Regions from separate parts of the Parageobacillus caldoxylosilyticus genome, predicted to be linked through region 2. Evidence: riboswitches for the same ligand, from Rfam matches in the RefSeq annotation. Region 2 holds a riboswitch; each other region holds the start of a gene.
What was found. Region 2 has a riboswitch for S-adenosylmethionine ahead of BV455_RS05135 (bifunctional homocysteine S-methyltransferase/methylenetetrahydrofolate reductase). Riboswitches for the same ligand answer to the same signal wherever they lie in the genome.

Region 1: another riboswitch for S-adenosylmethionine. It lies ahead of mtnK (S-methyl-5-thioribose kinase); the one in region 2 lies ahead of BV455_RS05135 (bifunctional homocysteine S-methyltransferase/methylenetetrahydrofolate reductase).
Region 3: another riboswitch for S-adenosylmethionine. It lies ahead of BV455_RS01195 (methionine ABC transporter ATP-binding protein); the one in region 2 lies ahead of BV455_RS05135 (bifunctional homocysteine S-methyltransferase/methylenetetrahydrofolate reductase).
Region 4: another riboswitch for S-adenosylmethionine. It lies ahead of BV455_RS06530 (phosphoadenylyl-sulfate reductase); the one in region 2 lies ahead of BV455_RS05135 (bifunctional homocysteine S-methyltransferase/methylenetetrahydrofolate reductase).

The regions. Positions count from the first base shown of each region.
Region 1 is NZ_CP040553.1:869,439-877,020, reverse strand. It holds gene BV455_RS04460 (ABC transporter permease) at 1-233, opposite strand, end outside; gene BV455_RS04455 (sugar ABC transporter ATP-binding protein) at 178-1,725, opposite strand; gene BV455_RS04450 (sugar ABC transporter substrate-binding protein) at 1,722-2,867, opposite strand; gene mtnA (S-methyl-5-thioribose-1-phosphate isomerase) at 2,854-3,924, opposite strand; gene mtnK (S-methyl-5-thioribose kinase) at 3,946-5,148, opposite strand; SAM riboswitch class I at 5,232-5,398, opposite strand; gene BV455_RS04435 (carbon-nitrogen family hydrolase) at 5,484-6,305, opposite strand; gene BV455_RS04430 (pyridoxal phosphate-dependent aminotransferase) at 6,402-7,582, shown strand, end outside.
Region 2 is NZ_CP040553.1:996,355-1,003,936, reverse strand. It holds gene metH (methionine synthase) at 1-888, opposite strand, end outside; gene BV455_RS05135 (bifunctional homocysteine S-methyltransferase/methylenetetrahydrofolate reductase) at 881-2,734, opposite strand; SAM riboswitch class I at 2,811-2,914, opposite strand; gene BV455_RS05130 (YajQ family cyclic di-GMP-binding protein) at 3,184-3,675, opposite strand; gene BV455_RS05125 (CvfB family protein) at 3,873-4,730, shown strand; gene BV455_RS05120 (BMP family lipoprotein) at 4,839-5,825, shown strand; gene BV455_RS05115 (methyl-accepting chemotaxis protein) at 5,845-7,497, shown strand; gene BV455_RS05110 (DUF3941 domain-containing protein) at 7,536-7,582, opposite strand, start outside.
Region 3 is NZ_CP040553.1:211,942-219,523, forward strand. It holds gene BV455_RS01160 (5-oxoprolinase subunit C family protein) at 1-369, opposite strand, end outside; gene pxpB (5-oxoprolinase subunit PxpB) at 362-1,051, opposite strand; gene BV455_RS01170 (IclR family transcriptional regulator) at 1,054-1,803, opposite strand; gene BV455_RS01175 (pyridoxamine 5'-phosphate oxidase family protein) at 1,905-2,453, opposite strand; gene pdxR (MocR-like pyridoxine biosynthesis transcription factor PdxR) at 2,560-3,954, shown strand; gene BV455_RS01185 (hypothetical protein) at 3,998-4,192, opposite strand; gene BV455_RS01190 (NAD(P)H-hydrate dehydratase) at 4,234-5,775, opposite strand; SAM riboswitch class I at 5,977-6,084, shown strand; gene BV455_RS01195 (methionine ABC transporter ATP-binding protein) at 6,235-7,248, shown strand; gene BV455_RS01200 (methionine ABC transporter permease) at 7,238-7,582, shown strand, end outside.
Region 4 is NZ_CP040553.1:1,267,173-1,274,754, reverse strand. It holds gene BV455_RS06565 (sirohydrochlorin chelatase) at 1-64, opposite strand, end outside; gene cobA (uroporphyrinogen-III C-methyltransferase) at 76-855, opposite strand; gene BV455_RS06555 (DUF3906 family protein) at 890-1,108, opposite strand; gene BV455_RS06550 (nitrite/sulfite reductase) at 1,121-2,752, opposite strand; gene cysC (adenylyl-sulfate kinase) at 2,754-3,359, opposite strand; gene sat (sulfate adenylyltransferase) at 3,373-4,533, opposite strand; gene BV455_RS06535 (inorganic phosphate transporter) at 4,588-5,661, opposite strand; gene BV455_RS06530 (phosphoadenylyl-sulfate reductase) at 5,676-6,383, opposite strand; SAM riboswitch class I at 6,509-6,617, opposite strand; gene BV455_RS06525 (DUF1128 domain-containing protein) at 7,043-7,267, opposite strand; gene BV455_RS06520 (low molecular weight protein-tyrosine-phosphatase) at 7,372-7,582, shown strand, end outside.

The sequences.
Region 1 (7,582 bases), 130 kb from region 2:
AAATCAAATCCATCGACAATAAGGGAAAACGTAATGCCAATCGCAACGAGCGTGACGATGGAAATCGAGCGCAAAATATCGCTGAAATTTTCGTACGTAAAAAAGCGGTCTTGCGTGATGCCAAAATAGGCGATGACAACGAGAATGGCAAGCAATGTGCCATGTTTATATAAAAATTCAAGAAGAGATGGCGCTTGCTTTTTCTTGGCGACCGAAACGGCTGGCTGTGCCATCCATCTCACCTCCGCTGCAGTAATAAATGAGTTGTTCATAGGTGATGTCATGGGCGGGCACGCGTTTGATCAGCTTGCCGTCCACCATGATGTAAATCGTATCGGCAATATCAAGCAGTTCTTGAAATTCGCTTGTTAAATACAAAATCGCTTTCCCTTCGTCGGCAAGGGAACGGATGATTGAAAATACTTCTTGCTTGGCGTTGATGTCAATTCCTTTTGTCGGTTCGTCAAAAATGAATATGCGCGCATCGGTTTTTAACCATTTCCCGATCACGACTTTTTGCTGGTTGCCGCCGCTTAATTGCCGCACGCTCGTCGACAGGAAAGGCGGATGAATTTGCAAGGAATCGACAAGCTGTTTGGCAACGGATGTTTCTTTTTTTTGCCGCACCCACAGCCATTTCGTTAATGAAGATAGTAGCCGGACGGTAAGATTGGTGCGAACTGGTTCCTGAAGAAAAAGTCCTTGTTTTCTCCGTTCTTCCGGAATTAAGCAAATGCCGGCCGCAATCGCCTCTTTTGGGGAAGCAAATGCATAACGTTTTCCGTCGATCCACCATTCGCCGGTTGTTTTGCTGCTGGCAATTAAACTTTCCGCCAGCTCCGTTTTTCCCGCTCCGACAAGTCCGGCGATGCCAACAATTTCCCCTTTATGAACGTAGAGGTCGACCGTTGTATTTGTTTTAGCGATATGAAGCTGTTTCACTTCAAAAAGACGATCATCCCCGTATGTGCGGGTTTCCCTTTGCGCCGTTGTGTAAGAGCGTCCTACCATATAGCGGATCATTTCTTCTAGAGAAAGAGAGGCAACATCGCCATGGTGGACGACGTTCCCATCGCGCAAAATCGTGACGCGGTCGCAAATTTCTTTAATTTCCTTTAATTTGTGAGAAATATAGATAAAGGAAACGCCTTGCGCTTTAAGTTCATTGATAATCGTAAACAGCCGCTTTGTTTCCGTCTCGCTCAGCGCGGCGGTCGGCTCATCCAAAATGATGTAGCGTGCTGAAGAAGACAGGACTTTTGCCAGAACAATCAGCTGTTTTTCATGCAGGGAACATTCGCGAATGAGTTTGGCCGGCGAAATCGACAGGCCGACTCGGCGCAACAGCTCTGCAGCCCGTTCTTTTTGTTGTTTCCATGAAAGCAGTGGCTTTTGTTTTGTCTTTGCGATCTCATCGGCGGCAATATTTTCATAGACAGTCAAGGCGGGAAAGAGAGCCGTATCGACTTCCTGAACCACTAAACCAATGCCCGCCTTTTTGGCATCAGCAGGCGAGGAAAACTGCTGCTCTTTCCCATCAATGGTAATCGTACCTTGATCAGGGGAAAGATCGCCTGCCAGAATTTTCATTAATGTGCTTTTGCCGGCGCCATTCATCCCTAAAAGGGCGTGAACTTCCCCAGGTTGAACATGGAGGCTCACGCCGTTTAATACGTTGATAGTTCCAAACGATTTATAAATATGATTCATATAAAGACCGCTCATTTGTTCTTCACCTGTGCTTCCAGCGTTTTCATCCAAGGGGAAACCGCCACATTCGACTGTCCCCATCCGGCGATGTATTGGTGAAGGTCTTTCATTGACACTTGTTGGTTAGGCAAATCGGATCGTTTGACTAAATGCGGTTCTAGCGAATAAATGTTTGGCGTTCTTTCCCCGGCGATTTTTTGATAAGCAAAGCGGACTTGAACGCGGCCGACTTCCGCCGGGTCTGTTGCGGTCGTAGCGACCCACGGGCTGTTTGGTTTTTGCATTATTTGCAAATCTTCATCGCTTAAATCGATGCCATATACTTTAATTTCATTGCGTCCTGCTTGCTCGATCGCTCGCGTTGCGCCTTTGGCAAATTCGTCCCAAGTCGCAAACACCGCATCAATATCGCCTTTATTCGGATATTTTTTCAAAATCGCTTCCATTTGCGTTTGCGTGTCCAAGGCGGTATTGGCGCTGGCTGTACCGAATTTCGCCACTTCTTTGATGTTCGGATAGCGTTTTTTAAACGCATCGTAAATCACATGGCGCCGCTCCATCGGTGTAAATCCGCCGACCCAAATCGTGACGATGTTTCCTTCGCCGTTTAAGTCTTCGGCCAACGTTTTTAACGTCTTCCAGGCGAGGCTGTAGTCGTCTTGGTCAATGACCGTTACGCCTGGGATGTTTAAATCGTTGTCAAACGCGACGACAGGAATGCCTTTCGCGACCGCCTTTTTCACCGGTCCTTCGAGCGCATCCGCCCGGCCATGGTCTAATAGAATCGCATCAACGTTTTGCGTAATCGCTGTTTCGACATAAGAAGCCATTTTCGTTAAATCGTTGTCCGCATTGTAAATTTGCACTTCGCCGCCAAATTTTTGCACTTGTTCTTTTACCCCGGCGATATATTGCGAAGAAAAGGTGCCAATCGACATTTGCATAATGGCGGCGATTTTAATCGGTTTCTTTAATTTATCAGGGATTTCTGCTTGTTCGGTTGCCGCCGCCGTCGTTTCGGCCGTTTTCTCAGCCGTGCCGTTTTCTTGTTTGGCCGGTTTCGGACTGACGGCATCTTGTTCGTTCATGCAGCCGCTAAGGATGACGATAGCGGAAAAAAGAAGTGCCAATAAATAGTTAAGTCTAAATCGCTTCATGCTGTTCCCCCTTTGCAAATAGTGCTGGAAGTTCCGTTTCATAATTGCCGCGAATGATGCCTTGTTCGGTAATGATAGCCGTAATGAGATGGTGCGGCGTAACGTCAAAGGCCGGATTATAGACGTTTACTCCTTCCGGGGCGATCGGCGTTCCGGCGATATGTGTCACTTCCTCTGGTTTGCGTTCCTCGATTGGAATTTCTTCTCCTGTTTTTGTCGCTAAATCGATCGTTGACAGCGGCGCGGCTACATAAAACGGAATGCCGAATGCTTTAGCCAGCAAGGCAAGGCCAAACGTGCCAATTTTATTGGCTGTATCGCCGTTGGCGGCAATGCGGTCGGCGCCGACGATGACGGCGGTAATGTTTTTCGCCTTGATCGTTTGTGCCGCCATATTATCGGTAATAAGCGTCACATCTACGCCAGCCTGCATTAATTCCCACGTCGTCAATCTTGCCCCTTGCAGGACAGGGCGTGTTTCCGACGCGTACACGTGCAGATTCATTCCTTTTTCTTTCGCCAAATAAAACGGGGCAAGCGCCGTGCCGTAACGGGCGGTGGCGATCGATCCGGCGTTGCAAATCGTTAAAATGCGGTCGCCGTTTTGAAACAAGGAAAGCGCATGTTCCCCGATTCGCCGGCAAACGTCCTCATCTTCAATTTGAATACGAATCGCTTCATGGACGAGCGTTGTTTTTGCTTCATTGACAGAGGAAGCATGGGCGATGCTGGCAACAAGGCGGTCCAGCGCCCAAAACAGATTGACTGCTGTTGGCCGGGCGCTTGCTAAGTAGTCACGGTCTTTTTGCAACTGTTTTTTAAAATGTTCCAGTGATTCTGTTTCATATTGCTGGGCGGCAAGCGCGAGGCCGTAAGCGGCGGCAATGCCGATTGCCGGGGCGCCGCGCACTTTCAGCGACGCAATCGCCTCCCAAACGTCTTCAATATTTTCCAATCGCAAATATTCCGTCACTAACGGCAGCTTTTGTTGATTTAAAATCGTAATATGCGTGTCGTTCCATTCTACAGAGCGTGGGATTGCGAATGGTTCTGCCATATGGTTCTTCCTTTCATTGTGTTAATTCGTTGGTGCTAGCACTGTTTGTGCGAAAAGAGAACGAATTTCTTTGATGCTAGATAATGTTTCACGTCGCAAGATAAGGCTTCTGCCAAGGCGAAGCGCGTGGCGTTTTGCTTGCAAACGTTCCTCTTTATTTTCGATGCCGTCCAGGTCGGCGACATGTGCCAAGCCAATTGTGCGGCGGATCACTTCGCAGCCGGCAAAGCCGATCGCATCGACAAAGGTATGATGCAGCACCTCTTCTAATAGTCCTTTCGTTTTCGCATACGGTTCGACATTGTGCGTATGCCAAAGTTCAGAAAAGACGGTTGTAAATACTTTCCATGTGTTGTCAATATGAGCAAATAACGGCTCTTGCTGCGATTCTGGGCGGGACAACGCATTTAACAGCAAGTTTGCGAAAAACTGGCCGATGTCAAATCCAAATGGACCGTAAAACGCAAACTCTGGATCAATGATTTTCGTTTCTTTGTCGCTGGCGAAAATGCTGCCTGTGTGCAAGTCACCGTGAATGAGCGCATCCCCTTCGGTTAAAAACTTGCGCTTTAATTTGGCAACCTCTAAGTGAAGTTTGTCATCGTTCCAAAGCGATTCGACATCGTCGCGCAGTTCTTCTTCAAAGTTGTTCGTTTCATGATTAAAAAACGGATCGGTAAATACAAGATCTTCCGTGATTTTGCACAGTTCCGGATTGACAAAGCTTTGCGCCAGCTGTTTTTTTTCTTGCTGATTCATGCCGAAATCCGACGTGTAAAATAACGTTTTTGCGATAAATTCGCCGATATGCTGAGATAGAAGCGGATATGTTTTCCCTTCAATCAAGCCTTTGCGGGCAATTTGCAAACGCGACAAGTCTTCCATCACGGTAATGGCTAAAGATTCATCGGAATAGTAAACTTTTGGTACATATTGCGGCGCATAGCCGGCAAATGTGCGCAGCGCATTGCTTTCGATTACCGCGCGTTTTAAGGTGAGCGGCCAGCTTTCCCCAACGACTTTCGCATATGGAAGGGCTTGTTTGATGATAATCCCTTTTTTCGCTTCTTTATCGACGATGCGGAAAACGAGATTAAGGTTACCGTCCCCGATTTCCCGGCAGACAAGCGGCGCTCCTTCGCGGAAGAGGCCGAGGCGCACGGCTAAAGAAATGGCTCCTTGTTCTGTTAATGGTTCATAAACGGATGAATGTGAGATCGACATTGGAATAAAATCCCCCTTCAGCAAATAAATTAAAAAGCCTCTTTCTGCATAGAAAGAGGCTTGAAGATTCCAAGTCTTCGCACCTCTTATCTTCCAGAAAGAACAAGTCTTTCTGTTGGACTTAGCACCGTGCCCTGCGGAAGATGAAACTTCCGGCGCCGAAAAAAACGTGCGCCCTATCTCACGATAGTATTACGGTCGGTTGCTGGGCTTCATTGGGCCAATTCCCTCAGCCAACTCTTGATAAGAGTATTTTCAGTATATTCATTTTTCGAATTTTTGCTTATGTTAGAAAATATTTGTGCGTTTGATTCGAATCATACACGCTGACGAATTCATTTGTCAATACTTTTTTTAAAATTTTTTTCTGCCGTCTGATAATATTCGGGACGGCGATCGGCAAAAATCGGGATGCGCGCCCGCACTTCCTGCACTTTTTGCAAATCGATTTGCGCGGTGAGTGCGCAAGGCTCCTCGCCCGCCTCGGCAATGATTTCTCCCCATGGATCGATGATCATGGAATGGCCGGCAAACACGTTGTTCGGGTCGCTGCCGGCGCGGTTGCAAGCGACGACATAGCATTGATTTTCAATGGCGCGCGCCGCAAGCAGCGTGCGCCAATGGGCAAGGCGGGGGAGCGGCCACTGGGCAACGACAAACAGCACTTCCGCCCCCTGGACCGCATGGACGCGGATCCATTCCGGAAAGCGGATGTCATAGCAAATGACACCGGCGCATAAGGTGTTTTCGAGCGTAAATAAACCGGTATCCTCCCCAGGCTGGAGGTAAAGATGCTCATCCATCAACTGAAAGAGGTGCAGTTTGCTGTATTCGCCAACGACCGTGCCGTTTCGGTCGACGACATACATCGTGTTTGTCACGCCTTTTGCCGTTTTTTTGGCGACTGAACCGGCGACAAGATGGACGCGGTACGATTTTGCCAGTTTTGTCATGAACGTTTTCGCGCGTTCGCCATTTTCATCGGCGATTTCATCGAGACGAGTTAAGTCATAGCCAGTCGTCCATAGTTCAGGAAGAACGATGACATCCGGACGTTCTTTTGCAATTTTTTCTATTTCTCTTTCTACAACCTGTTCGTTTTCGTGCGGACTGCCGAAGACAATATCCAGCTGCAGGCAGGCAATTTTTAATGTCATTCGTGTTCACCTCGAAAAAATTTACTTTACATTTTGATTTTTACGATATATGATGTTGCACTAGAATTTCAAGAAATTTTTGAGAAGGTGTTAAGCATGACAAAACAATTTCCGTTATCCGACCTGTTAGAAGGGCTTCCAAAGCAGTTTTTCGCCTCATTAGTCGCGAAAGTAGCCAAAAAAATCGCGGAAGGATACGATGTCATCAATTTAGGACAAGGAAATCCGGATCAGCCGACACCGCCGCATATCGTCGAAGCGATGCAAAAGGCGGTGGCAAACCCGAAATATCACAAATATTCGCCGTTTCAAGGGTATTCTTTTTTGAAACAGGCGGTTGCCGAGTTTTACGAACGGGAATACGGCGTGACCGTTGACCCCGAAAAAGAAGTCGCCATTTTGTTCGGCGGTAAAGCGGGGCTTGTCGAGATTCCGCAATGCCTCGTGAATCCTGGTGATATCGTGCTCGTTCCTGACCCGGGGTATCCTGACTATTGGTCGGGGATTGCGCTGGCGCGTGCAAAAATGGTGATGATGCCATTGCGTGCCGAACATGGGTTTTTGCCTGATTATAGTGACATTCCTCGCCATATTGCAGAAAAAGCTAAACTTATGTTTTTAAATTATCCAAATAATCCAACCGGAGCGACTGCTTCGCAGGAATTTTTCGAGGAAACGGTGTCGTTTGCCGCCAAGCGCGGGATTTGCGTCGTCCATGATTTTGCTTACGGTGCGATTGGCTTTGATGGAAAAAAACCGGTTAGCTTCCTTCAGGCAGAAGGGGCAAAAGACATCGGCGTGGAAATTTATACGTTTTCGAAAACGTATAATATGGCGGGCTGGCGCGTCGCATTTGCCGTCGGCAATGAAAGCGTGATTGCGGCGATTAATTTGCTTCAGGACCATTTATACGTCAGCCTGTTTGGCGCGATTCAAGAAGCGGCAGCAACCGCCCTTCTTTCCTCGCAGCGCTGCGTCGAAGAGCTTGTCGCCTTGTATGAATCGCGGCGCAATACGTTTATAGCGGCATTGCGGCAAATCGGCTGGGATGTTGCGCCGCCAAAAGGCTCGTTTTTCGCGTGGCTGCCGGTGCCGCATGGCTGGACGTCGGAACGTTTTTCCGATTATTTGCTTGAAAAAGCGCATGTGGCTGTCGCGCCGGGAATCGGATTTGGCGAGCATGGGGAAGGCTATGTACGCGTTGGCTTATTGACGAGCGAAGCCCGTTTGCAAGAAGCAGCGGAGCGGATTGGCAAGCTTTGTCTTTTCGAAAGCGA
Region 2 (7,582 bases):
TTCCGGCGTCGTTCCGCAGCAGCCGCCGACGATGTTGATCCAGCCTTTTTCGGCGAAACGCTGAACTTTTTTCGCCAGCATTTCCGGCGTCTCATGGTAATGTCCTTCCTCATCGGGAAGACCGGCGTTTGGGTAGCAGCTGACCGCCGTATTGGCGAGGGAAGCGAGCGTGCGCAAATGGTCGGTCATAAACTCCGGGCCGGTCGCGCAGTTTAAACCGACGGCAAACGGTTTCATATGCTGAACGGAGATGAAAAACGACTCGATCGTCTGCCCGGCCAGCGTCGTGCCCATCGGTTCAATCGTGCCGGAAATCATGATCGGCACCCGTTTGCCGACCGCTTCAAACGCCTTGGAAATGCCGATAAAGCCGGCTTTAACGTTTAAGGTGTCCTGGCACGTTTCCAAAAGCAGCAAGTCGACGCCGCCAAGCAATAACCCGCGCGCTTGTTCTTCGTAGGCGGCGACTAATTGGTCAAACGTCACGCCGCCCGTGACGGACAGCGTTTTTGTCGTCGGTCCCATTGAACCGGCGACAAAGCGCGGCCAATCGGAAGTCGAGTAGGCGTCGGCGGCTTTGCGCGCAAGCTTGGCCGCTTCGATGTTTAATTCGAGCGCTAAATGGCCGAGCTGATATTCCTCTAACACGATGCTTGTCGCGCCAAACGTGTTCGTTTCAATAATATCCGCGCCCGCCTGCAAATACGCATCATGAATGTGTTTGATCACATGCGGGGCAGTGAGCGTCAAATATTCGTTGCATCCTTCGTATTGCTCGCCGCCGAAATCGTCGGCCGAGAGCTTTGCGCTTTGAATCATCGTTCCCATTGCGCCGTCAATGACGAGAATCTTTTTGGCAAGCTGTTGTTCGAGTGTTGCGTTAGCCATGGAGTACCTTCCTTTCTTGTGCGGCTTTTTCTTTTTCGTGAATATAGCGGACGAGTTCGGCTGTCATTTCATAGCGTAAAAACGGCGTAATGAGGTAGATGCCGTTAAATAAGTCAAAAGCGGCGTCAATGAGCGATTTGGCAATCGCGATCCCTTCGCGCGCCGCTTGCACTGGGTTGTTGGCGCATGCCGCCATGCGCGAGCGGATTTCTTCCGACAGCGTAATGCCCGGCACTTCATGGTGAAGGAAATCGGCGTTGCGCGCGCTCACAAGCGGCATAATGCCGATGTAAATCGGCGTTTCGAGATGTTTCGTCGCTTCGTACACTTCCTCGATTTGCCGTTCGGAATAAAGCGGCTGGGTAATAAAATAGTGGGCGCCGCATTGAATTTTTTTCTCCAGGCGCTCTACGGCCTTATCCAAATGGCGGACGTTCGGATTAAAGGCCGCGGCGATCGAAAAATTCGTTTTTTGTCCGAGCGGTTTTCCCGAATACGACAGTCCTTCGTTAAATTGGCGAATGAGCCGAATCAAGTCGAAAGACGATAAGTCGTAGACCGATGTCGCCCCAGGAAAATCGCCGATTTTCGATGGATCGCCGGTAATGGCGAGCACATCGGTGATGCCGAGCGTATGCAAGCCCATCAGATGCGACTGCAGCCCGATCAAATTGCGGTCGCGGCAGGTGATATGAATAAGCGGACGGATGCCGAGCTGTTGTTTGACGATGGAGCCGAGCGCCATGTTGCTGATTCGTGGGGTAGCCAGCGAGTTGTCAGCCAGTGTCAGGGCATCAATGTTTGCCTCTTTCAGCGCTTTGGCGCCTTCTAAAAATTTGGCGATCCCTAATTTTTTTGGCGGATCGAGCTCGACGATCACCGAACGGCGCTCGCGGACGATGTCTTGCAGCGGCGGCGCCGCGTTTGGCTCGTTTGATGATATGGAAACGGAAATATGGCGCTGTTTGACTGTTTTCGTTTGCACCGGCGTCCGATCGGTTAAGGCGTTTGCCATCGCTTCGATATGTTTCGGCGTCGTGCCGCAGCACCCGCCAATCAGGCGCACGCCTTGCTCACGGAAGGCAAGCGCTGTTTCTTTAAAATAATCCGTGTTTGTTTCATAGACAAGCCGTCCGTCGCGATAATCCGGCAGGCTTGCGTTCGGATACGCGGAAAGAAACGCTCTGTTTGGCAGCGGCACTTCCTCCAGCGAGCGGATCATATGGTACGGGCCGAGACGGCAGTTTAGACCGACGACATCGGCTCCCAACTGTTCCAGGCGCGCCAATGCTTCGGCAAGCGGAGTGCCATCTTGCAAGACGCCGACTTCATGGAGGGAGACGTGCGCGATAATCGGCTTATCCGTTTCTTTGCGCGCGATCGCAAGCACTGTCTCTAATTCTTCTAAATCGTAATACGTTTCGAGCAACAAGCCGTCGACATCCTCATTTAACAGCACAAACAATTGCTCGCGAAACGTCCGCTTTACCTCTTCGATGGAAACGGCGCTTTTATTGATACTGCGCAACCCGCCGATCGTTCCAAGCACGTAGGCTTTATTTCCCGCCGCCGCCTGTTTGGCGAGCCTTACCGCCGCGCGGTTAATCGCCGGCACCTCGTCTTCGAGTCCATAGCGGGCGAGTTTGACGTAGTTGGCGCCATATGTATTCGTTTGAATGACCTCGGCGCCTGCGGCGATATATGCTTCATGAATATGAATGATCTCTTCCGGCTTCGATAAATTTAGTTCTTCAAAACATCGGTCGACGCCGTGCGAGTATAATAGCGTTCCCATCGCGCCATCGGCGATGAGGATGCGTTCTTTTAAGTCTTGCAAAAGTCCCACGCTCATTCCCCCGTTCTATGAAAATGGTAAAAGAAAAAAGCCTTCTATAAGAAGAAGACTTTTTATGTATCGTCTCTTCTTATCTTCCAGGCGCTTTCGCCTGTCTGGATTTAGCACCTTGGCTTCCGCCAGGTTGCTGAGGGTTCACTGGGCCAGTCCCTCCCCCTCTCTTGATAAGAAATTCGCTATGAAGTTGTAGCCAAACGTTTCAACGATATAGTTTTGATATTAATATATAATGTAAAGCATTTTCTGAAAATATTCAATATAATGAAATCGTTTTCAAGAAAATATCCCATCCTTACATGGAAAAAGCATTAGTGCTTGATATTTAATGAAAACAGTGTCATTCACTATAGTGAACGTGAATGATTGGAATTTATAAATGTGGAAATAGTGGGGAAGAGCATAAAAAAATGTTACGGGCACTTAGTGCCGTAACATCTTTTTTATCGATAGTTGACAAATTGCACATCAATTGGCAGATCAGCTTCGCGAATTGCGGCGATGACCTTTTGCAAATCGTCTTTGCTTTTGCCGCTGACGCGGATTTGATCATCCTGTACTTGGCTTTTCACTTTTAGGCCGGTGTTTTTAATGATCGTGTTGATTTTTTTCGCGTTTTCCTTGTCGATGCCTTGTACGAGTTTGGCGCGCTGGCGCACCGTACCGCCTGATGCCGGCTCAATTTTGCCGTATTGAATGTTTTTCGTCGGCACGCCTCGTCTAATGAGCTTGCCGATCAGCACGTCTTTAAGCTGTTCCAATTTAAATTCATCGTCGGAAATGAGAACGAGTTCGTCTTTTTCTAAGGAAATGTCGCTTTTGCTGCCTTTAAAGTCATAGCGGTTTTTAATTTCTTTCAGTGCGATGTTGATCGCATTGGTGACTTCGGATAAGTCGATTTTGGATACAATATCAAAGGAACTTTCTTTCGACATACACAACCTCCAGCACTTTCGTTATTTAATTTTCATTATAGTAAAATGTGGCAAGGGACACAACAAGAAAAGGAGTGGGGGACCAAACACGGATAGCAGCGTTCTTGTGATGCAGGGAAAAACGACGTTTTGCGCGGAACTGTCAATTGGAGTGGGGAATAATAAGAGTGAAAATATAGACAAAGGAAGAGGCTGCAATGAAACGATTCATTCCTGGAGAAATCATGACATTAACGGTAAAACGGGAAATGCCGTTTGGCTACGTTTTAACGAACGGCATGGAGGAAGTGCTGCTGCACAAAAGCGAAGCGAATACAACGCTTGCGGTGGACGATGAGGCAACCGTATTTTTATATCATGACCACGACGGGCGGCTATGCGCCACTATGAAAATGCCGAAAATCACGAACAACCGCTACGACTGGGTTGAAGTGGTGGACGTCGTTCCAAGATTGGGCGTTTTTGTCGATATTGGCATTTCTAAAGATTTGCTCGTGTCCATCGATGATTTGCCGCCGCTTCGCTCGTTATGGCCAAAGCGAGGGGATCAATTATATTGTTCGTTAAAAACGGATAAACGCGGCCGCCTTCTTGCTAGGCTTGCTGATGAGGAAACGATGAAACAAATCGCTGTGAGCGCGCCGGAATCAGCATTTAACCAGAATATTCGCGGGCGTGTCTACCGCGTGATTAAAGTAGGAGCGTTTCTTATCTCCGATGTCGGCTATCTCGGTTTTGTTCATGAATCCCAGTGGCGAAACGCACCGAGGCTTGGGGAAGCAGTGGAAGGACGGATTATCGCCGTCAAAGAGGACGGGACGGTGAACGTATCACTGTTGCCGCGCAAGCATGAAAGCATCGACGAAGACGCGGCGGCCATTTATGCCTATTTAGAAAGCCGTGGAGGGGCGATGCCATATCATGACAAAAGCGATCCCACTGATATTCAAGCGCGCTTTCATATGAGCAAGGCCGCCTTTAAACGTGCTTTAGGCCGCTTAATGAAGGAAGGAAAAGTATATCAAGAAAATGGTTGGACGTATAAGAAGGAATAAAGGGGGCAGAGCCAGTCCGGCTTTGCTTTTTTCGTTCCAAAAACTTAATAAATGTCGAACCATGCCGATAAACAATAATGGACACTATGAAAAGAAGGGGACGAATACATGAAACAACAAAGACGTATATGGCATCTTGTTATCGCGTTATTGGCTATGTTTGTGATGATGTCCGGCTGTTCGCCGGAAGAGACAGTGGCAAAGAAAGACAGGATCAAAGTCGGGATTATGCTGTCGGACGTCGGACTTGGGGATCAATCGTTTAGCGACTCCGCGTTTCGCGGATTAATGAAAGCACGAGATGAACTAGGCATTATTTTTGATTACCGTGAATTGAAAGATACGAAAACGTATGAACAAGGGTTAAAAGAGCTTGTTGCAGATGGCAATGATATCATCATCGGCCTTGGCTTCATGGTGCAAGAAGAATTGGAAAAAGTGGCGAAACAACATCCGAAACAGCGTTTTATTTTAGTTGACGCTGTTTCTGATTTGCCAAACGTGACATCTATTGCGTTTAAAGAAGATGAAGGAAGCTTTCTTGCCGGAGTGGTGGCGGCGCTGACGACGAAAACAAACCGCCTCGGGTTTATCGGCGGGGCGGATGTGCCGTTGATTCATAAATTTGCAACGGGATTCGAAAAGGGGGTTAACGCCGTAAAGCCATCCGCTTCTGTTCAAATTGTCTATGCCGGCGATTTTGGCAATGACAAGCTCGGCGCTAATATCGCCAAAGATATGTTTGCCAAACAGTGCGACGTCGTGTATACGGCGGCTGGGTTTACCGGAGTCGGCGCGCTTCGGGAAGCGGAGGCGCGCGGTGTGTATGCCATTGGTGTAGACAGCGACCAATATTTTTACGCGGAAAAAGCAGTGGTGACGTCGATGGTCAAAAATGTCGATGTCGCTTTGTTTCGCGTGTTAAAACAATACGTGGAAAAAGGGGAATTGCCAACCGGTACCGTTCAGCTGGGGTTGGCGGAAAATGGAGTCGGGCTCGCGCCGATTCGCGTTGTGCCATGGGATGAGCAAAAACAACAGCTGCTTGAACAGTGGAAACAAAACATTGTGGACGGCAAAGTGACAACCAAGTAGCACAGAAAAGGGGATTAGAATGACAATTCGCAGAAAATTATGGCTTCATTCGTTTCTTTCGCTTATTGCATCGATCATATTGATGGGGTTCATTATCGCCAATATGTTGTCGATTCAGGCAACGAATAAAGATATCGTTCCGGTTTTGCTGACGGTAGAAAAGCTCGAGGCAAGCATGAAATCGGCAAAGCAAAGCTTAAACAATGCCGCTTATAGTATGACAGAAGGAAATAAACAAGAAGTTTTGACGCAAATCGAAGCGACAGAAAAGCTGATTGGCAAATTGGAAAAATCGTTGAAACAAAAGGAATTCCGCTCTCTATTAGCGAAAGCGAAACAAAAATTTGCCGATGTACACACCAAGTCGATTGCCGCTCTTGAGCATCGCGATGCATCGGAAGCGAGACGGCAGGCAATGCGAATCGAAGGGGCGGTCAATGACGTTTACACGCTGCAATTATATGCAAACGATTATTACAAAGAGCTTCAGCGCGATTTGCAGGGGCAAATTCATTTTGTCATTTGGACGGCGGTCATCGGCAGCATTGCCCTCATCGTGCTGTCGGGAGCGATAAGCTTGCGCCTGACGCGCTCGATTACGAATCCGCTCAAGCGTCTTGCCAACAACGCGGCCGAAATTGCAGGGGGCAATTTGCTTGTCGAGCGCATTGACTATAAACAAAACGATGAGCTAGGCGCATTAAATGTAGCATTTCATACAATGGTCGAGGAGCTGAAGCGGCTGCTTCGCTCGGTAGAGGTGGTTAGTCAAAAAGTCGAAACATTTGCCAAAGAAATTGAAGCAGACAACCAAATGCTTACAGAGATTAACCAGCAAGTTGCGCTATCCACCAATGAGCTGTCCGCCGGAGCGCAAAGCATCTCTGAAGAATTGCAGCAAGCGGTACAGCAGATTGAAAAAATGGATGACACGTTTGCCAAAACAGCGGAGCGAACCAAGCAGACAGCGCATTACAGCGAGGCAGCGGTCGAAGCGATTCAACATGGCCAAAAAGCGATGGAACAACAAATGCACTTCATCTGTGAAAGCAATGAAGCGACATTGTTGATTGAAAAAGCGACGAATGAATTTACGAGCTATGCCGTCAACATTGAACAAATGGCAAAGGCGGTATCCGATATTGCGGAACAAACGAATTTGCTGGCGTTAAACGCGGCCATCGAAGCCGCAAGAGCGGGAGAAGCGGGAAAAGGATTTGCCGTTGTCGCTGATGAAGTGCGTAAGCTTGCCGAGCAATCCGCACAGGCGACAAAGCAAATTTTTGAAACAGTTTCGCTGATTAAGCAGGGCATTTCCTCGGTTTCCGCAGCTGTCGCCCAAGGAGTGAAAATCGCCGAGCAGCAATCGCAAACGATTGAAACGACAACGAGGGCATTTGCTGAAATCGAGGGCAAAGTCGCCGGTATTTCCGCCGATATTCAAGCGCTTGTCGATAGTGTCAGCATGTCAAAACAATTGGAAGAAAAAGTATTGCAAAATGTGGAAAGCATCAGTGCTGTCGTCGAACAATCGGCGGCCGGCAGCGAAGAAATCGCCGCATCGATGGCCGAACAGCTGACGGCATTTGAAAAAATGGTAGAGAAGGTGACGAAACTAAGACAATTGACTGATGAGCTGCATGAGGTGATGGCAAAGTTTCGGATGGAATGAAAATAAAGGCTGTCCAGCATAAAAGGACAGCCCGTTTTTTACAGATGATCCGTCTCCTTCGAGTACGCAAATTTCCCCGCCTGGC
Region 3 (7,582 bases), 780 kb from region 2:
GAGCGGAAGGTCCAATCCGCCGGCAAACGCGATATAGCCGCGATATCCCTTTTGACACGCTCCGATGGCCAGCACATCGCCGCGCCGCACGGTGAGCGGCCTCCACATCGATACAGGCCGTTCGTTTAACGTACAGAAAAATTCCCCTCCGCAAATGGCGATGACGGCGTCTGTTGCAAAACGCAGCGTTGGGCCGTTCATCGTCATTTCCAACACCGCTTCGTTCTCATCATTGCCAACGAGAAGATTGGCAAGGCGGCTGGCCAGCGAATCCATCGCTCCGCCGGCCGGCACCCCGGCTTTGCGGTAGCCGACGCGTCCTTGATCTTGCACGGTTGTAAAAAATCCGCTATGGATGATTTCAATCATGCTGATCGCTCCACATTCGATATTCGTCTTCGGTAATCGGACGGAATTGCACTATATCCCCCGCTCTAAGCAGACTCGGCTCGTCATGCTCCGGGCGGAATAAAGCAAGCGGCGTTCTCCCGATGATTTGCCATCCGCCCGGCGTCGCCAACGGATACACCCCGGTCTGGCTGCCGGCAATCCCGACAGACCCGGCAGGAACGCGTGTCCTTGGTGTGGCGCGGCGCGGTGTCGCAATTTTAGGCGACAGTCCGCCTAAATAGGCAAAACCGGGAGAAAAGCCAATCATATAAACGCGATAGCGCCCTTGCGCATGAATGGCAATGACTTCTTCTTCCGTCATCCCGTGAAAGCGGGCGACTTCTTCTAAATCAGGACCAAACTCTCCACCGTAACAAACAGGAATGACAACGGTTCGTGATGGCGGCGCTTCCACCTGTTCGACACGCTCGAGCTCTGTTCGAAGCCACTCGCACATTTCCTCGTAGTTTCCAACGACAAGCGGATCGTAATACACCGTCACTGAGGAAAATGTTGGGACAATATCAAAAATCCCATCCTTTTTCTGTTGTTCTAAAAAAACGGCGACACGATGAACGTAGTCATTCACTGCTTCATCTACTTTCGTGGAAAAACGAATCGTCACCGCATATTCACTTAACGGAAACATCATATAATCCATTGTCATCCCTTCCTTGAAAAACCGAGCTGGGTGGAAATTTGCTGGGCAGCCTGCTTTAGCATTGGAACCATTCGTTCGATCGCTTCCGGTGAAAACCGATGTTCCGGGCCAGCGACACTTAATCCTGCTGCCGCTTTTCCTTCATGATTGAAAATCGGCACCGCAATCGCGGCTGAATAATCTTCTAATTCCGAATAACTGACCGTATATTGCCGCTTTCGGTCTTGTTCAATCCTATCCCGCAATGTGTCCCGCTGGACAATTGTATTTTTTGCAATCTTCACCAACTGAACACGGTCGATGTAGCGCTGTTGTTCATCTCGTTCCATAAACGTAAGCAAGATGCGAGGACACGCCCCGGCGTATAACGGAGCACGCCGCCCGACTTTCGTATACACGCGCACCGGTTCCGATGTATCGACTTTCTCAATATAAATTGCTTCATCGCCGTCACGAATGACTAAATTGACTGCTTCCTTCGTGTCTTCTTTCAGCTGCTGCATAATCGGAAGCGCGATTTGCCGGAGATCTAGCCGTTCCGCAACGAGCATGCCAAACGACAACAATGTTAAACCGAGCTGATAATAATCATTAGTTTTGTGTAAAAAACCGAGCTCTACTAACGATTGCGCCATCCGATAGACCGACGTTTTTGGCATTTGCAATAATTCGACCATTTCCTGCAGCGTAAGCCGCTCATGGTCAATGAACAGTTTTAATATTTCCATCGTTTTAACGACTGTTTTATTCATCTTGCTCTCCTTTTGTTCCATATAATGAAACATATATTCCATAAAATGAATGGTATATTCATTATAATAAAAATAAACAAAATTTTCTATCTATCATTTCATCAAAAAATCCTGCCGGCATCGTCCCGCACGGTTCTTCCTTTATAAAACCAGCGATCTTCCTCTAACGGTTTTTCTTTCGCTGTAATAAGGTTAGGAATGATTTTGATGACAACGGCGGCGCTGCCCATGGATGAACGGTATGACGCCACATGTTGCTGTGACAACGGACGGTGAAAATAGCCGGGCACATATTTGCCAAGCAGCTGCCTAAGCGCATCGGTCGCTTCGTCTAAATCGGAAACAATCTCGGCTTTGCCAAACAACATAACACTCATATAAGCGGTGCTTGTTTTGGCTGGCACTGGATGCACCATTGTCCCTATATGTTCACTAACGGTAAAGCAAACGCGCGGATTGCGCTGGATGATATCGATTTTTCTCCCTTCTTCCGCTCCATGGACATATACACAACCGTTCCACCATACGAAATTCAGCGGCACGACATACGGCTCACCACCATCTGCCAGACCTAAAAAGCCGGTCAACGCTTCCTGTAAAAACCGGTTGATTTTTTGCTCGTCTTTGCACCCCAACATGTCTCTTCTCATCCATTTCTCCTCCTTCATGGTGATATAATTGAATCATAGAGAAAAACTGACCTGATGAACAGGGACAGAATGCAAGAAAAAAGAAGGGTCAGAGGAGGAAAATGTAGTGGAATTGCAGCCCATTCTCGATCCAACAAACCGTACACCGCTTTACATGCAGGTGTATACGTATATAAAAGAGGAAATTGCAAACGGCCATCTCCAAAAAGGAAGCAAACTCCCATCGATTCGCGCGCTTTCCCAACATTTAGCCATCAGCAAAAATACCGTCGAAGCCGCATACCAGCAGCTTCTTGCCGAAGGATATATCGAAAGCAAACCGCGCGTAGGGTTTATTGTCAAAGAACTGGAAGAGCCTCTCCAATCATTTGTTTTCCAACCAGATGTACTCGTGAAGGCTCCGAAAAGCAAGCAAATTCGCTATAACTTTCGCTACGGTCATATTGACCTTGCCCATTTTCCAATGAAAACATGGCGGAAATGTCTTCTTGCAGCGATGGATTCGGAGCAAAGTGAATTACTATGGTATGGCGATCGTCAAGGAGATATCGGCTTGCGCGAGGAAATTCAACACTATTTGTACTACACACGCGGCATTCGCTGTTCGGCTGAGCAAATCGTTATTGGCTCTGGCACGCCACAACTGATTGGCGTCTTATGCCAGCTGTTCGATTTTCGTCACGATGCGGTCGCTTTAGAAAATCCTTGTTATGATGTCATTCGCACCGTGTTTCAAAATCACCATTTTTCTATTCTCCCAATTGAACTGGAAGAAGATGGGCTAAACATCGACCAGCTGCAAACAACAAACGCCAAACTTGTCTATGTCACCCCCTCCCACCAATTGCCGCTTGGGATGGTGCTGCCGATCGGCAAGCGGCAAAAGCTGCTGAAATGGACGCAACAGTCTAACGGATTGATAATCGAAGACGATTACGATAGCGAATTCCGCTACGGGAGCAAACCAGTCCCTGCGTTAAAAGCGCTCGATACGGAAGATCGCGTCATTTACGTCGGCACGTTTTCGAAAGTGTTTACTCCTGCCATCCGCACAAGCTTTGTGGTGTTGCCGCAAAGTTTGCTGGCGCGGTTTCATGAACGCTGTGCCAACTATCATCAAACCGTCCCTATTATCATTCAAAAAGCGCTCGCCCGATTTATGCGTGAAGGCCATTTTGAACGCCATATCCGCCGCATGCGCACCATCTACGCAAAAAAACGGCAAGCGCTCATCGAAGCGATTCGCGAATACTTCGGTGATCAAGCAACGATCATCGGTGACAAAGCGGGACTCCATCTTCTTGTAAAAATAAAAGACAAAAACGCCAACGAACTGGTGCAAAAAGCAGAAAAAGCGGGCATTTTCGTCTATTCGGCAGCGAAATATTGGTTTGGAAACGATGGAACACCGCCTTCTTATATTTTGCTAGGCTTTGGAGGGATGAGCGAGGAGGGCATCCGCGCCGGAATTCGCGAACTAAAACGGGTATGGGAGATTTGAGCTACTCCCTACGATAAAAAGAAAAGCGATGCGCTTCTATACTCTAGCGCATCGCTTCTTTACGCAGAAACCATATCCCAATGGCGAATAAAATTGCCCCTGCCGAGCGATACATACGAATCGCTTCGGATAAGATAATATGATAAGTATCCGCGTCCGCATGTCCCCCGCTTTCGCGAAGCCAATGATTGGCGTATGCTTCGCCAAGGTCAACACTCCCCCCAAAGCAAAAAAGCACCGATTCCCATCATTACATGTCCCACCACCATCTCCCATTTTTCACCCCATATCCCCCCTTTGTTTCTCCTGCACATACGAAAGCACTGCCGGAATTGCTTCGATCAAATCGCCAGCGAGCACATCCCATTGTGAATGGCTGCGTGCTACAAGCATATCGGCGGTTTTTCCATGAACCCAGACAGCATTGCTAATGGCTTCTTGTACAGAATGATGCTGCATAAGAAACGCGGAAACCATACCCGTCAGCACATCGCCGCTTCCGCCTTTCGCCAAGGCTGGATTTCCGGTCGTGTTGACGTATTGCGAACCGTCTGGCGTTGTCACAATCGTATAAGGTCCTTTCAACACGACGTAGATACCGTACTCCATCGCTAGACGCTTCGATGTGCCAAACCGATCACCTTCGATGTCACGGATCGATAGATTGAGCATGCGCGCCATTTCTCCGGGATGCGGGGTGACCACCGTTGCTGCTTTTCGTTCATGGATCAGCGCGGCGTACTCGTTCCAGAAAAACAGCGCATCCGCGTCAATAACAAGCGGCACTGGCTTCTGCACGATGTTGGAAACAAGTTCGCGGACACCATCCGTACGGCCAAGCCCCGGACCGATGGCGATCGCATCGATATCAAGCGCCGATACATCCATGGCGCCGGAAAACGCCCCGTCCCGCGCCGGGCAAGGATAGTACATCGCTTCCGGAACACGGTTGGCGACAACGGAATAAATGTCATCCGGCACCGCCATCGTCAATAATCCCGCTCCGCTTCGCAGCGCCGCTTTGGCTGTTAACGTAATCGCTCCTGTCATCGCGCGAGAACCGCCAACAACCAACAATTTTCCATGTGTTCCTTTATGAGACGATCGTTTTCGTTTTGGCAGCGTCCGCACGACGTCGTCCTCTTTCCATACAAAGCGGGGCGCGGCATTCCGCTTGACGGCAAGCGGCGGAATGCCGATATCGATAAGGAGCAGTTCACCGTAATAATCTGCTGTCGGAAAAGTATACGCCCCTAATTTCGGGCATTGAATCGTGATCGTGACATCGGCGCGAACCGCTGTTTCTGCCTCTCCCCCATCCGCTGGCGTTCCGCTTGGGATATCGATCGCATAGACAATAGCGCGGGAGCGGTTGACAAGCTCAATGATCTCTTTATACGGCGGACGCACCTCCCCTTTGATGCCAATGCCAAGCAAGGCGTCAATGATGACATCGTATTGTAAAATGTGCGTGGCAAACGCTTGTTCATTTCCCGCATATGGTTTCCAGTCATATCCGGAACGCTCATACACCTCAAGCGCCGTTTTCGCCGCCCCTTTTATCTTTTCTTTCGGCGGAATAAGCCATAAATCAGCATCATATCCGTAGCTTTTCAACATTCTTGCGACGACAAATCCGTCACCGCCGTTATTCCCTGTTCCCGCTAGCACCGCTACCCGGGCCGAACGGGGAATGCGTTCGCGCAGCACATGAAACAGCGACTGCCCGGCGTTTTCCATTAAGGAATCGGCGCTGATGCCGATTTGTTCAATTGTGTCGCGGTCGATTTCGTACATTTCTGCGGCTGTAACGATATGCATTCTGCTCACCTCACCTATTAAATATGTATTTTGTCCCGTTTCATTAATTTGTTCTCCACGAAAGAGGAAAACACCTGCGAAAAAATTTTTTTGCGGTATAACAATGATGTAAGCGTTGTCTTATCCCGTCATCGCCAAAACCAATATTGACAACCGGCTTTTTTGGAATTATGATGAATGTAAAAATTGCATACAACGAACCGCTTATCAAGAGTGACCGAGGGAACAGGCCCAATGACGTCCGGCAACCTCCCTTTTAGGGAACGGTGCCAATTCCTGCAGAATGGCTTTCATTCTGAAAGATAAGTCGGGTAATTTACATACCGATGCCTCTTTCTGAATGAAAGGGGCGTTTTTGTTTTTTCAGCTCCAGGAAAAACAAAGAAGCAACACTTCTTAATATACAATAGTTTTTCAGAATTACTAAAACTCCGCAAATAGATCGGGAGGGAAGAAGTGATGATTGAAATAAAAAATGTAACAAAAATCTATTCCACGAAAAAAAAGCAAGTTGTCGGCGTCGACAACGTATCCTTAACCATTCAAGACGGGGAGATCTTTGGAATTATCGGCTATAGCGGCGCCGGCAAAAGCTCGTTGCTGCGCTGCTTAAATCTTTTGGAACGCCCAACATCTGGCCAAGTCATCATCGATGGTGTCGATTTAACGACATTGAACAACAAACAGCTGCGGCAAGCCCGTTTAAAAATCGGCATGATTTTTCAGCACTTTTATCTTGTCAGCTCCAAAACAGTGTTTGAAAATGTCGCCTTTGCCTTAAAAGCGGCAAAAAAGCCAAAAGAAGAAATTGAAAAAAGAGTCAATGAATTGCTTGAAATGGTCGGGCTTTCCGATAAACGGGACGCGTATCCTTTCCAGCTAAGCGGCGGGCAAAAGCAGCGGGTTGGCATCGCGCGGGCGCTTGCCAACGACCCGACCGTCCTCTTGTGCGACGAAGCAACATCGGCACTCGACCCAAGTACAACGAAATCGATTTTGGCGCTGTTGAAAAAAATCAACCGTGAACTTGGCATTACGATTGTGCTGATTACGCATGAAATGGAAGTGGTCAAGGATATATGCGACCGCGTCGCCGTCATGCAAAACGGGAAAATCATCGAATTAGGAACCGTATATGACATTTTTACAAATCCGAAAGAAGAACTAACGAAGTCCTTTATCAACAGTGTATTGCGGTTTGAACTCCCTGATCATCTGCTGCAGAAGCGGACAGGAACGATTGTCAAGATCCAATTCAAAGGGAAGACCGCCGAGGAAGCGATTGTTTCTGATATGCTGCAATCCTTTAAAGTAAAAGGCAATATTTTGCATGGAAAAATCGAGTATATCCAAGAGATGCCGCTTGGAATTTTTGTCATGGAGCTGACCGGCGAACCGGAAGAAATCGAGCGGGCCATTCACTACATTTCGCAAAGAACGAACGGATTGGAAGTGATTGCACATGCTGCTTGATGCGCTGATCGACTTAATTCCCGAACTGAACAAAGCGTTTTTAGAGACGATTTATATGGTGGCGATTTCCCTTTTCGTCGCGGTCCTTGCCGGTTTGCCGCTGGGAATTCTCCTATTCGTCACCGACCGCGGTCTGTTTTTGGAGAACACAGTGGTCAAATCCGTCCTTGGCTTTATCGTCAATATGATTCGCTCGATACCGTTTGTCATCCTGCTCGTCGGGCTGCTGCCGCTTACGAAACTGATTACCGGAACAACGATCGGACCTACCGCCGCGTCCGTATCCTTGTCGGTCGCTGCCGTTCCGTTTTTTGCAAGAATTGTAGAAACATCG
Region 4 (7,582 bases), 270 kb from region 2:
CAGCCGCCTCCTGCCGCGCCCGGGGGACGCGGCTGCCGTGAGAAACATACAATACCGCTTCCATCTTTCCCCTCGTTACAACGCCGTATTGGCGGCCGCGCTTTGTTTGGCAAGCAGCTGTTCAAACCATTGAATGTTTGCCCGCAGTTTCACGACGTCCCCAATGATGATCATGCTTGGGTTTTCGATTTTTTCTTTAGCGACGACATTGGCAATCGTCGCTAAAGTAGCCGTTACCGTCCGCTGATCTACAGTCGTTCCCCATTGAATAGCGGCCACAGGCGTGGAAGGAGATTTTCCGTATTTCATCAGCTGGTTGCAAATATACGGGAGATTGCTAATGCCCATGTAAATGGCAAGCGTATCAATGCCTTTTGCAAGGGTTTCCCATTTGATTTCTTCTTCGCTTCCTTTCCGCTTATGGCCGGTGATGAAAGCAACGCTAGAGCTGAAATCGCGATGGGTGACCGGAATGCCGGCGTAAGCAGCAGCGGCGATTCCCGAGGTAATGCCAGGAACGATTTCAAACTCGATGCCATGCTTGACCAGCGCTTCCGCTTCTTCACCGCCGCGGCCGAACACAAACGGATCACCGCCTTTTAAACGGACGACCGTCTTTCCTTTTTTGGCGTGCCGAACAAGGAAATGATTAATCGTTTCTTGCTGCATCGTATGATAGCCCGGCAATTTGCCGCAAAAGATGAGCTCTGCATCCTTTTTAGCATAGGACAGCAGTTCCTCATTAATGAGGCGGTCATATAAAATGACATCGGCTTGCTGGATGCATTTCAGCCCTTTAACGGTAATCAGCTCAGGGTCGCCGGGACCCGCGCCGACAAGGTACACTTTTCCCATCTTTGTTTCAGCCCTTTCTCCATTTGCTTTGTTTTCAGGAAGAATGGCGGGGTTCGCTGTAGACAACGAACCCGCCACCGCGGCGAATCGGTTTTTTTTCATGTAGAGAAATATCCGTATAATCAGGAACTTTTAAAAAATGTTTTTCTAATTCTACTTCAACAAGGCGAAACGCTTGTTCATCATCGGTGGCGGCGATGACGACATAAATGACTTCTGTTTTCGTTGTTACTTCAAACCGGTACAGAAACATTGCAGCCACCTTTTATGCCACCGTGCTGACTTGCGCTAAAATGCGGTCAAGTTCCGCCTGCAGCGCTTCGATGCCGACGCGGTCTAAATACGCTAAGAACGTTTCACCCGGCAATTTTGTTTCTTTGAAATAGGTTAATAGATGTAAAAGCACTTCGGAAATTTGCTCCGCGTCTATTTTTCCTTTTAATTTTTGGTTTTGATTGTACTTTCCGCCGTTGAGCAATGTGCCGCCGACGTAAATTTCAAACGCCTCGATCATGCCTCTGTCTTTTGTTTTCGTTTTAATGCCTTGTAGGCCGATATCAGCGATTTGCCGTTGACCGCATGAGTTTGGACAGCCAACCATATGAATGCGTACTGGAACGTCCAGTTCCAAACGTTCGTCTAAATATTCAGCGACGCGCCGCATCCGTTCCTTCGTCTCGACGAGCGCCAAATTGCAAAATTCAGTGCCGGTGCAAGAAACAGAATAACCGGTGAATGTTTTCGGACGGATAGTAATCCGTTCAAACACTTTTTCTTGCAACACAGCGTCAACGTATTCATCTGGGATATTTGGAATAATTAAGTTTTGCGAATTGCAAGTACGGACTTCGCCGGTGCCATATTGACGGGCGATTCTTGCGATTTCGAATACTTCATCCGCGCTTAAGCGGCCTAATGGAACGTTGAAGCCGATATAGTTTAATCCTTCTTGTTTTTGGCGATGGACGCCGTAGAAATAGCCAGGATTCCAACCTTTTTGTACGTCTTCACCTTTCGATGGGAGAGGCCCTGTGAGCTCAATTAATTTTTCTTTAAATTTATCGACGCCCCAGTCAGCGACAAGGAATTTGAGGCGGGCGCGATGGCGTTTTTCACGATAGCCGTAATCGCGGAAAATCGTTGTAACGGCGACAGCGACGTCTTTCACGCGATCTGGCGTCACGAACACATCCAGCGTTTGGGCAAGATATGGAGCAGACGATAAACCGCCGCCGACTTTCACATGGAATCCAAGAACTTCTTTGCCGTCGATTACTTTTTTCGCCGGCGTAAACGACAAGCAATGGATTTCCGCGTTAACCGTGTTATAGACGTTGGCGCTGATTGAAATTTTGTATTTGCGCGGCAAGTTGGAGAAATCTTCATTGCGTTGGAAAAATTCATATACTTCGCGGACGATTTCTCTCGTGTCGAACAGTTCGTCCGGATCGATGCCGGCAAGCGGGTTGCCGACGATATTGCGCGTAATGTCGCCACAGGCACCGGCGGTAGATAGCCCCACCCGCTTTAAGCGTTCAAAAATATCAGGAATGTTTTCAATTCGCAGCCAATGGAATTGAACAGATTGACGGGTTGTAATGTCAAACAAACCACGTCCGTAATCACGGGCGATGCCCGCTAGCGTCTCGAGTTGCTCGTTATTCAAAATCCCGGAAGGAACGCAAACGCGCATCATAAAATAGCCGGCTTCTCTAGGGCGCTGCAGGTAAAGCCCCGCCCATTTGAAAAGATCCCATTCTTCTTGCGGGATAGAAGAGAATCCGTGTTTTGCATAATAAGGAATATCATCAAAAATTTTTAATCCGTCTTTTTTGAGCTTTTTTAATTCCACTTTGTTTAAATTTGGGTTATTTGCCCATACTTTTTCATACGCCATTTTAAGATTCCCCCTTGATAAAATTTCGATCGCACAAGTAAGCAATCACTTGATTGGCGCATTCATCGATCGTGTAGCGATGGGTTTCAATCGTCAGTTCCGGCGAGACAGGCGCTTCATACGGAGAATCGATGCCGGTGAAATCGCGAATTTCGCCGTTTCTCGCTTTTTTATACAGCCCTTTTGGGTCGCGTCTCTCACACTCTTCTAGCGGGCATTTCACATAAATTTCGATAAACTCGTCTTTTTCTACTAAACGGCGCACAAGCTCGCGATCTTGCGCGAAAGGAGAAATAAATGCCGTTAGGACGAATTGGCCGCTGTCGACAAACAGCTTGGCGACTTCGCCGATGCGGCGAATATTTTCCGTGCGGTCTGCGGCGGAAAAGCCGAGATCCTTATTAAGTCCATGGCGGATATTGTCTCCGTCTAATACATAGTTTTGAATGCCAAGGTCAAATAACTTTTTTGACACGGCATTGGCGATCGTCGATTTACCGGAGCCGGAAAGCCCGGTAAACCATAAAATGCAGCTGTGATGCCCGTTGCGTTTGCGGCGGTCTTCTTTTGTAACCGCTGTTTGGTGCCAAACGATGTTCGTGCTCAATCTCGCTCCTCCTTTAACGTGTAGATGAGGTGACAGCTTCGCGCTGCTTTAGTCCTTTAATCAATACCGCTGCGACTTCCGGACGGCTGAACGTGCTTGGCGGCACTTGTCCGTTGCGCAGCATTTCCCGTACTTTTGTGCCGGATAATACAACGTGGTATTTCGGATCATGCGGGCATGTTTTCGTTGACGCCATGCCTTCGCATTTCGTGCAATAAAAGCTATGTTCGAAAAACAGCGGCGTAATGCCAAGTTCTTCCGGAGTGAAATTCAAGAAGATTTTTTGCGCATCATACGTGCCGTAATAGTTGCCGACGCCGGCATGATCGCGGCCGACAATGAAGTGGGTGCAGCCGAAGTTTTTGCGCACCATCGCATGGAAAATTGCTTCCCGCGGTCCGGCATAGCGCATCGCTGCTTGGAACACTCCTAAAAATACGCGGTCTTGCGGATAATAGTTTTCAAGTAATACTTGATAGCTTTCCATGCGGATGTCCGCCGGGATGTCATCCGCTTTCGTTTCGCCGACAAGCGGGTTTAAAAAGAGACCGTCGACAATTTCGAGCGCACATTTTTGGATGTATTCATGGGCGCGATGGACAGGATTTCGCGTTTGAAAGCCGACCACCGTGTTCCAGCCAAGCTCGGCAAAACGCTTGCGTGTTTCCGCCGGATCAAAGTAGAACGGAGCAAACCGACCTTTGTCGGTCCGTTTAACTAATGTAATTGGCCCGCCTACGTACACATTTGGCTTTTCAAATAGTTTCTGTACGCCTGGATGTTTGAGTTCATCTGTTTTGTAGACAAGAACTGCTTCTTTTGTTTTATCAGGTTGATAGATTTCTTGAATGTCAATGACTCCATATACTTCTCCGTTGCAAACGAGTTTCGCCGTTTCGCCGACAGAAAGCTCTTTTGCCTTTTCTTCGGTTACAGCAAGGGTAATCGGAATGCTCCATACGGTGCCATCAGTGAGCCGCATGGTTTCGACAACAGAATCATAATCGTTTTTTGTCAGAAAGCCGGTAAGCGGGCTGTAAGCTCCCGTTCCGATTAGCTCTAAATCACTTAATTCCGCCTTAGACAACTCAATCGTTTTTGTGACGGTATTTACTGGATAGTCAGGGTTCCAACGATTCACTAAAGTGCCGCCATGTGGAATGCTTAAGCTCATGTTGATACCTCCTAAATTTATTTATTTTATCGGAAAAATAAGTTTTATCGTTGGTTAAATGCCACCGCCGCTTTCATGCAAGGACCGCTGTTCTTCGGCGATGGTTTTCTTTAGGCTAATAATGCCAAGGGTAGCGAGACAAACGCTGAAAATGGCGATGATTGTATAAAGATCGCTGTCAAGCAGCAGTTTAACGAGACTGTACGAAATAACTAGCGAAAAAATAGGTGATACAAACCAAACTTTTAATAGCTGAATGACAATGCGCTTTTGCCAAATATAAAAGCCGTTTTTTGCTGTCCCGATGCCAATGATGGCAGAGGTAGTAATTTGGGTTAACGGTACGGGCAGCCCGAAAATGGACGAAAGAATGACGAGTGTTGCGCCGGTGCCGGAAATCGCGCTGCCTTCAAACGGAGAGAAGTTCGTGATTTTTTTTCCGTTTGTTTCTAAAACGCGTCTTCCAAGCAATATGGCGCCAAGGGCGACGAATATGCCGCCGAATATCGTTCCATGGGAAACGGAAATTAATCCGGCGCCGACAAGTGGGCCGACCGCATTGGCAACATTGTTCATTCCAGCCGAAAAAGCTTCAAAAAAGCCGGTCACAATTAAAAGCGTGACGAACGTTTTTCCCCATCTGCCTTGTTCTAATTGTGGATATTTTCGCTTTAGCGATAAAAACCATTTTCCTACGAAAAACGTAAATGCAAAGGCGATGATGGGGATAATGATCCATATGGAAACAATAAACAGCAATTTATGAAAATATACGGTTTGATAGGCAATGCCGACGCCGACAACCGAACCGACCGTAATTTCGCTCGTAGAGAGCGGAATGCCCATGATATTGGCGGCGAATAAGGATATTGTCGCGGCAGTTAAAATGATCACGACAATTTTGATGGTCAAGATGGAAGACGGGATAATCCCGGAACCGATCGTTTTGACGACCTCGCCGCCGACGAGGCTGCCAAGAAACACTCCTAATCCGCAAAGCAGAAGGGCAGTTGATCTCCGCCTGATGGCGCCGGATCCGTACGCCACTCCCATTGCGGCGGCGGCGCCGCTGGCACCGATATTCATCGCAAAGAAAAAGGATACGATAAAAGCAACAACAAGGAGCATATTCGTGTCTCTCCCTATGAGATATGAAGCCCGCATTCCGTTTTTTTGTGACCGACCCAGCGGCCGGAACGCAAGTCGTTCGGATCGAGAGCAGGGGCTGTGCATGGCTCGCAGCCGATGCTTGGATAACCTTGATCATGAAGCACATTGTACGGAAGCTCGTATTTATATACATAGTTCCATACGTCTTTCCATGTCCAATGAATGAGCGGGCAGATTTTGATCGATTGGAATTTGTCATCTTTATTAATGTATTGGACGTGGCTGCGTGTCGGCGATTGTTCGCGGCGCAGGCCGGAAATCCAAGCGGTTACCCCGGTCAATACTTCGCGCAGTGGAATCACCTTCCGCAATTCACAGCATTTATTTGGATGGTGCTTCCATAATTCGTCCCCGAATTGTTTTGCCTGTTCGTCTAAGGATAAGCTTGGCTGTTTCATTACAATGCGGAGGGAAGGATATTTTTCTTTTACCTTTTCGATTGTCTCGTATGTTTCACGAAAATGAAGACCGGTATCGAGAAATACGATTTCCGCATCTGGCTTTACTTGCGAAATTAAATCAATTAACACGATTCCTTCAATGCCGAAGCTGCAGGCATACACAATATTGTTCTCATATTGGCGGTATGCCCAAGCGAGGACATCAAGCGCCCCTTTTGTTTCATTATCGTGAGGAAATGACGGTTTTTCTTCCGTTTCCCACGTTTGATAAGTGAGCATCTTTCTCCCTCCTTTGAAGTCAAAGAAAATAAAGTGGATTAATTGGTTATATTGGAATAGAAAGAGAACGAGCGCTGATAAAAAACGCTCTCCCATTTTGGAAGAGCCAACCGGTCACTGATAGCGCCTTATCTTCCAAAATGGTACCCATTTTGCTGGAATTAGCACCTTGCTTTCGGCCAAGCAGGTTGCCGGAGTTCATCGGGCCAGTCCCTCCCTCACTCTTGATAAGTTTTATGTAATTGTAATTGATTAAAATTTTAACACAATTCACACGGAAGTCAATCCTAGTTTTTCTATGGGAATTTATTTTTTTGTAAAGGGAAAAAGGAACTATTTTTTGGCTATGGGCATCAAGAATCAGCTTTCTTTGTTGATCTGTTTTTCACATGTAAAAACCAAGGTGCTTTGCTGTACCTTGGTTGATCCGATCAGTGACGCGTTCTTTTGGGGAATGGTATGTTTCTTTTATTTCTATGCCGAGGATGAGAAAAAGAAAGGATAAAATGCCGATGTGGCCGATAAACATAAGCATCGCAATCATGGAATGAGGGACAAACCGGCAATATCAAATCCGGCATTGGTCAGCGCGATTACCGAAGCGAAAAAGCCGTGATATAAAGCTTCCTGCCACATTGGAAAGAAACGAAAAAGGAATTTCATTTCTTTCGCAAATTTCCCAGCTCTTCGGCAATCGCCTGCATTTCGCTCGGGCTGAACGTCTCTCTTTTCATTACCATGTCATATATTTCTTTCAACTCATCATACCACTCTTCCGAAAAATGAGAAGGTTTAATTGCGTCTAAATTTAATACTTTTAACTTTGCTTTTATTTTTTCTACCATATACTCGACATTTTCTGTTGATTTTTTTGACAAATCCATTTTTTTACTCCCTCCTTTGCCAGGTTATATGTATTGTACCACAGAAAGAAATACATTGTACTACTGTTTTTGTATATAATGAGGTCGAGAGGAGTGGTGAAACGATGGTAAAAGTGTTGTTTGTCTGTTTGGGGAATATCTGTCGCTCGCCGATGGCGGAAGCGATTTTTCGGCATTTAGTGAAGGAGAAGGGATTGGAAGGAAAAATTACTGTAGATTCAGCGGGAACGGGAAATTGGCATGTTGGCGAACCGCCGCATGAAGGCACCCAACTCATATTAAAGAAAAATAATATTGATTTTTCCGGAATTCGCG